One region of the Thioclava litoralis genome, then DNA from elsewhere that is predicted to be linked to it. Evidence: riboswitches for the same ligand, from Rfam matches in the RefSeq annotation. Region 1 holds a riboswitch; the other holds the start of a gene.
The links. Region 1 has a riboswitch for thiamine pyrophosphate ahead of thiD (bifunctional hydroxymethylpyrimidine kinase/phosphomethylpyrimidine kinase). Riboswitches for the same ligand answer to the same signal wherever they lie in the genome.
Positions count from the first base shown of each region.

Region 2: another riboswitch for thiamine pyrophosphate. It lies ahead of thiC (phosphomethylpyrimidine synthase ThiC); the one in region 1 lies ahead of thiD (bifunctional hydroxymethylpyrimidine kinase/phosphomethylpyrimidine kinase).

Region 1 is NZ_CP135443.1:910,282-913,688, forward strand. Features, by position in the region: gene RPE78_RS04440 (FAD-dependent oxidoreductase) at 1-839, opposite strand, end outside; gene thiD (bifunctional hydroxymethylpyrimidine kinase/phosphomethylpyrimidine kinase) at 836-1,639, opposite strand; TPP riboswitch at 1,706-1,808, opposite strand; gene RPE78_RS04450 (ABC transporter permease) at 1,849-3,407, opposite strand, start outside.
Region 2 is NZ_CP135445.1:248,366-251,772, reverse strand. Features, by position in the region: gene RPE78_RS16980 (PLP-dependent aminotransferase family protein) at 1-191, opposite strand, end outside; gene thiC (phosphomethylpyrimidine synthase ThiC) at 420-2,204, opposite strand; TPP riboswitch at 2,315-2,435, opposite strand; gene RPE78_RS16970 (phosphoribosylanthranilate isomerase) at 2,510-3,151, opposite strand; gene RPE78_RS16965 (LapA family protein) at 3,158-3,407, opposite strand, start outside.

The DNA.
Region 1 (3,407 bases):
CGCGGAATGTTATCGGCAAATCCGGGGCGGGCATTGGCCCCAAGCTCCAGCACCTCGGCCTCGGCAAAGGCCGGATGCAGCGCGAAGGCGGCATTGAGCAGCTCGACCGTCGAGCGCAGGGTCGATGGTCCGCGGCTGTCGCCTTCCAGTTGTGACGCCCCCAGCATGAAGATCCCGTTGCCCCGTGGCACGATATACAGCGGATAGCGCGGATGCAGCAGCCGCACGGGGCGCGACAGCCCGATCTGCGGGCAGCGCAGCACCACCATTTCCCCGCGCACCCCGCGCAGGGCGGGCAGGTGGTCGCGCGCCTCCAGCCCGCGACAATCGACAAGCCGTCCCTGATGCGGCGCGTCGGGCATGATCTCGACACCCTTGTCCGCAAGCCCCTCGCGCAGGACGGCCAGCGCCACGCGCGGTTCGATATGGGCCTCGGTCCCGAAGAACAGGCCCCGTTCATGGCGGTCGGCCAGATCGGGTTCCAGCGCGGCAATGCCCGCCGCATCCAGCCAGCAATGGCCATCGGTGCGGCGCGCAAAACGGTCCAGCTCGCGCCGGTCGCGCGCCAGCGTCACCACCAGAGTGCCCCGATGGGTCACCGGCACCCCTGCCTTGGCCCACCAGTCGGCCGCGCGCAGGCCGTGGCGCACCACGATCTCGTCGCTGATCTCGCTTTCGCAATGGGGTGCCAGCATCCCCCCTGCCCACCAGCTACAGCCATGCGGTCCGGGGGCGCCATGCGGGTCGATGATCTGCACCCGTGCCCCGCGCGTGGTCAGTTCCTGCGCGGTGGTCAGCCCGGCCACGCCCGCGCCCAGAATGGTGAAATCGATGCTCATGCCAGAGCCTCCATCGGCCAGATTTCGTGGAAATGATGCACCGGCCCGTGGCCCTGCCCGATCTGCAACCCCTGAGCGGCACGGATCGCGCCCTGCAGCCAGCCATGCGCGCGCACCACCGCCTGCGGCAGCGGCTGCCCCAGTGCCAGCCCCGCCGCCACGGCCGAGGCCAGCGAACAGCCCGTGCCATGCGTGTGACGCGTGACACAGCGGGGCGCGGTGAAATAAGAGACCTGCTCGGCCAGAAGAAGATCGGTGCAGACAGGCCCCGTTGCATGCCCGCCCTTCAGAAGCACCGCCTTCGGGCCAAGCGCCCGCAGCGCGCGGGCCTGCGCCTCATCGGCCTCCTGCGCCTCGGGCAGGCCCAGAAGACAGGCGGCCTCGGGCAGGTTCGGGGTCAGCAGGCTTGCCAGCGGCAGCAGGTCGGATGTCAGCGCCGCCACGGCCTCTTTGGCCAGCAGCGCATCACCGGATTTGGCAATCATCACGGGGTCCAGCACCACAGGCCCTGCAAATCCCGCGATCTCTTCGGCCACCACCCGCACCAGCTCGGCCGAGCCCAGCATGCCGATCTTGATCGCATCGGCCCCGATATCGTCCAGGCAGGCGCGGATCTGGGCGCGCAGCATAGAGGGCGACATCAGCACCACATCCGTCACCCCGCGCGTGTTCTGCGCGGTCACGGCGGTGACGGCGCTCATGGCATAGACCCCCAGCGCCGAAGCCGCCTTGAGATCGGCCTGAAGCCCCGCGCCGCCGCCCGAATCCGATCCTGCGATACTGAGAAGTTTCGCGACCATATCCCTTCCTCCAATTTCCCGGCATCTCGGCACGGGCGGAAAAAGGGGATGCAGAAAGGCTGCACCCATCGCTTTGGTTCCGTTCCCTACGCCGATACAAGCCGGATCAGGTTCGATGGGTTGGCGTGACGCCTCTCAGCCCCTCATAGGGGCACCCCAACGGATTTGCGCCAAGCTAGACCTCGCGGCGCAGCGATACAAGAGGTCTTTCAATCGGCCTGCCGCAAGATCCGCGCAGGCCGCACCCGCAGGGGCCTGATCACAAACATCAGATCCGCCAGCAGCGCCGCCGCCATGCCGGTAAACAGGATGACAAGCGCCGGTGTCCACGCCATGTGATAGCCCAGCTCCATCACCTGCGTAAGCACCGCCCAGCCCGCCAGCGCCCCCGCCCCGACAGCCACCAGCCCCGCCACACCGCCAAGGATCAGCGCGCGCAGCAGGAACGCCAGCAGAATACGGCCACGGCTGGCGCCTAGCGTTTTCAACAGCGCCGCCTCCCATGCGCGGCGGGCCTCGCCTGCCGCAGAGGCCCCGATCAGCACGATCACCCCCGTCACCAGCGTCACGCTGGCCGCAAGCGAGGTGGCGCGGGCAATCGTCTGCAGCGCCTCGGTCAGGCGGCCAATGGCTTCGCGCACGGGCACGGCGGTGACATTGGGGAAGGCCTGCGCCAGATGCCGCAGGATCTCGGGTTCGGCGGTTTCGGGGGCGTAGAGTGTGGCCAGATGGGTATGCGGCGCGCCCGCCAGAGCCGCAGGGTTGAAGGTGATCACAAAGCCGATCCCCGCCGTCGAGAAATCGACATCGCGCAGCGAGGTGATCGGCGCGGTGATGTCGCGGCCAAGGATATTGACGGTCAGCCTGTCGCCCAGCTTCAGCCCAAGCTCCTGCGCCTCCTTTGCGGCAAAGCTGATCTGCGGCGGGCCTTGATCATCGGGGGCCCAGAACTGGCCCGCCACGATTTTCTCGCGCGGGGTGGCGGCATAGGTCACGCCACGGTCACCGCGCAAGACCCAGTGGTCGGGGCGGCCCTCGCGGGCAGGTCTGTCGTTGATCCGCGTGATCACACCACGCAGCATGGGCGTGGTCTCGACGCGCTCCACCTGCGGATCGGCCTGCATCTGCGCGGTGAAAGGCGCAAGCTGGTCGGGTTGGATGTCCAGCAGGAAAAAGGCCGGTGCCTGTTTTGGCAGGTCGGTCGCAATCGCATTGCGCAGCCCCGCATCCACCTGCCCGATGGCCGACAGGACCGAAAGCCCCAGCCCCAGCGACAGCACCACCGGCAGCGCCTCGGAGTTCGGGCCGGAAATCCCCGCCAACGCCACCCGCAGCGCAGGCGCACCCCGCACGATCCGCTGCACGCGGGCCGCCAGACGTTTCGTCAGCCAGCCCGTCAGCGCCAGCAAAGCCAGCGCCCCTGCCACCCCGCCCAAGGCCCCGAGCGTCAGCCACGGCAGGCCCGACAGCGCCATTGACGCCCCCACCAGCACCGCCGCCAGAAGCGCGATCAGCGCCAGCATCCCCAAGGGCGGCAGCCCCCGCGCCCGTGCGCGGTAAAGCCGCGCCACCCGCGTCTGTGACAGGCGCGCAAGCGGCCAGAGCGAGAAGATCGCTGTGACCAGCGCGCCATACATCGCGGCCTCGGCCATCGGGCCTGCGCTCAGGCGCAGATCCACCGGGATCGGCATGACCCGCCCGATCAGCCCGCCAGAGCCCAGCACCAGAAGGCAGGCCAGCCCCAGCCCCGCCGCAATTCCTGCCACGC
Region 2 (3,407 bases), on a different replicon from region 1:
GCATGGCCGTTATTATCGGCCATCGTGGCGGCAAAAGCGTCGGAATAGGCTTGCGACGGGAACAGATCGGGGTCGGGAATACCGCCCGCGAAAGAGATGATATCGGGCTGGTCGAGAAGTTTCAGCAGCTCACGGATCTCCGAGGCTTTCATCCGGCCCGCGCGGCGTGCGAGCACTTTCGTCCAGTCCATTTTTCGTCTCCTGCGTCTCGTCTGGCGGATCACGCCCTTGCGTGGCCGCGTGAAATAGAATGCCCAAAGGGCCTGAACGCAGCGTTAGCGCCTAACGGAAGCCTTCGCAAGGCGGGCAGCCGTGATCTGGCGCACAGAAAACCTGCGCCTCAGTCATAAAAACGAGAGCAATATTTCGAATGCGGCACTGTGGGCGCACAAAAATTTCTGCGCCCACAGTTTTAGGCGTTAGCCTTCGGTCGGTTCGGGGATGTAAAGCGCCCCGCCCTCGCGGAATTTCTCGGCCATCTTGCCCATGCCCTCCTGCCGCTGGGCCTCGGCGCGGATGTCATGGCTGATCTTCATGGAGCAGAATTTCGGCCCGCACATCGAACAGAAATGCGCCACCTTATGCGCCTGCGCGGGCATGGTCTCGTCATGCATCTCGCGCGCGGTATCGGGGTCGAGCCCGATGTTGAACTGATCTTCCCAGCGGAATTCAAACCGCGCACGGCTGATCGCGTCATCGCGGCGCTGCGCCCCCGGATGGCCCTTGGCAAGATCGGCGGCATGGGCGGCCAGCTTATAGGTGATCACCCCCGTCTTCACATCGTCGCGGTCGGGCAGGCCAAGGTGTTCCTTGGGCGTCACATAGCACAGCATCGCCGTGCCGAACCAACCGATCATCGCAGCACCAATGGCCGAGGTGATATGGTCATAGCCCGGCGCGATATCGGTGGTCAGCGGTCCAAGCGTGTAGAAGGGCGCCTCGTGGCAGTGCTTGAGCTGCTCGTCCATATTGGCCTTGATCTTGTGCATGGCCACATGGCCCGGCCCTTCGATCATCACCTGACAATCCTTGGCCCATGCGATCTTGGTCAGCTCGCCCAAGGTGCGCAGCTCGGCAAATTGCGCCTCGTCATTGGCATCGGCAATCGAGCCCGGACGCAGGCCGTCCCCCAGCGAGAAGCTGACATCATAGCGGCGGCAGATGTCGCAGATCTCGTCGAAATGCTCGTAAAGGAAGCTTTCGCGGTGATGATGCAGGCACCATTTCGCCATGATCGACCCACCGCGCGACACAATCCCCGTGACGCGTTTGGCGGTCATCGGGATCATATGCAGACGCACGCCCGCATGGATGGTGAAGTAATCGACCCCCTGCTCTGCCTGTTCGATCAGCGTGTCGCGGAAGATCTCCCATGTCAGATCCTCGGCCACGCCGCCGACCTTTTCCAGCGCCTGATACAGCGGCACCGTGCCGATCGGCACTGGCGCGTTGCGGATGATCCAGTCGCGGATATTGTGGATATTGCGCCCCGTCGAGAGGTCCATCACCGTGTCCCCGCCCCAGCGGATCGCCCAGACCATTTTCTCGACTTCCTCTTCCATCGAGGAGGTCACTGCCGAATTGCCGATATTGGCGTTGATCTTCACCTTGAAGTTGCGCCCGATGATCATCGGCTCAAGCTCGCGGTGGTTGATATTGGCGGGGATGATCGCGCGGCCTTCCGCGATTTCCTGACGCACGAATTCCGGCGTCACCAGATCGGGGAGGTTCGCGCCCATCGGGTCACCATCGCGGGTATAGGCGGCCATACGGCCCTCATTCTCGCGGATGGCGACGAATTCCATCTCGGGGGTGATCACCCCTGCCCGCGCATAGGCGAGCTGCGTCACGGCGCGGTCACCAATCGCGCGCAGCGGCGGACGCTGCACGGGGAACGGCGCCACGAGGCGGTCGCCCTTGGCAAAGCCGTTATCGGCATCGGTGATGGCGCGGCCCTCATATTCCTCGATCTCGCCGCGCGCCTGCAGCCAGCCGCCACGGGTCTCGGGCAGGCCCTTGGTAATGTCGATCTCGGCCAGCGGGTCGGTATAGGGGCCCGAGCTGTCATAGACGCACAGCGCCTCCTCGTTCGAGATCTCGATCTCGCGCATGGGCACGCGCAGCGCGTGGATCTGGCCTTCCTTATGCACCTTGCGCGAGCCGATCAGCGCGCCGGTGGTAATCGTCGGGACGATATCTTTCATGTCGGTCTCCTCTTTCGAAAAGACCCAACCAAAAACTGCGAGGGAATAGGCCACTGCGGGCCGCAAGGGCCAAAGCGGCCCGAAAGGACCGCCCATAGGATATGGAATGCGGAATTGCCCTTCGGTCTTCCTACGCCAGCATCAACTGGGTCAGGTTCAAAGGGTCGCGTCACCGGAATTGCTTCCAATCAGCCTCTCAGTCCCTTAGGCGGGACTCCCCTGACAGGGCCGGAGATTTGCCGAAATAAGATGCGCCGTCAATGGCTATTCACAGATTGGCGCTGTGCAAGGCTGGCCAAAACCGCTCAGGCAGCGCCCGCCGCCGCAACGAAGTCTTTGATAAGAGACGCCTCTTTCACTCCGGGCGCGGACTCGACACCCGAAGACACATCCAGCTGATTGGCCCCTGTGCGCGCAATCGCCAAGGCGACATTCTCGGGGGTCAGCCCGCCCGCCAGCATCCACGGCTTGGACCATTTGCGTCCCGCAATCAGCGTCCAGTCGAACGACAGCCCGTTACCGCCGGGCAAAGCGGCCCCTTTCGGGGCTTTGGCATCCACAAGGATCTGGTCGGCCACGGCCTCATAGGCGGGGATCGCCTCTAGGTCCGAAGGCTCGGCCACGCCCAGGGCCTTCATCACCGGCAGACCATAGCGGGCACGTATCTCGGCCACACGCTCGGGCGTTTCCTTGCCGTGAAGCTGGAGCATATCAAGGGGAACTTGCGCCGTGATGGCATCAAGCTCGGCATCCGTTGCATTGACCACCAGCGCGACCTTGGCCACGCCCAGCGGCACCATCAACGCCAGCTCGCGCGCCTGAGCAATCGTCACATTGCGCGGCGACTTCGGGAAGAAGACAAAACCAGCATAGGCCGCACCACTCCGGGATACGGCCTCGACATGGGCGGGCTTGCTAAGACCGCAGATTTTGACGCGGGGGGCCATAGAGGATCAGCGGGCCGAGGGCGCGCGCTCCAGAACCGCCAGAACATCATCCTGCGGGCCTTCATGGCGCTGCTTGAGATGCCCCAGCTCACGCTCCAGCGCCTTGGCCTTACGGGCCTCTTGTGCGCCGCGCGAGCGGATGCGGTATTCCCGCGCCCATTCCCACACGAAGCCGATCAAGAGCCCCAGCAGAACGCCCGCCATGATCGCCACAAACAACGGCACCTGTAACGACCAGCCAAATCCCAGCACCCCT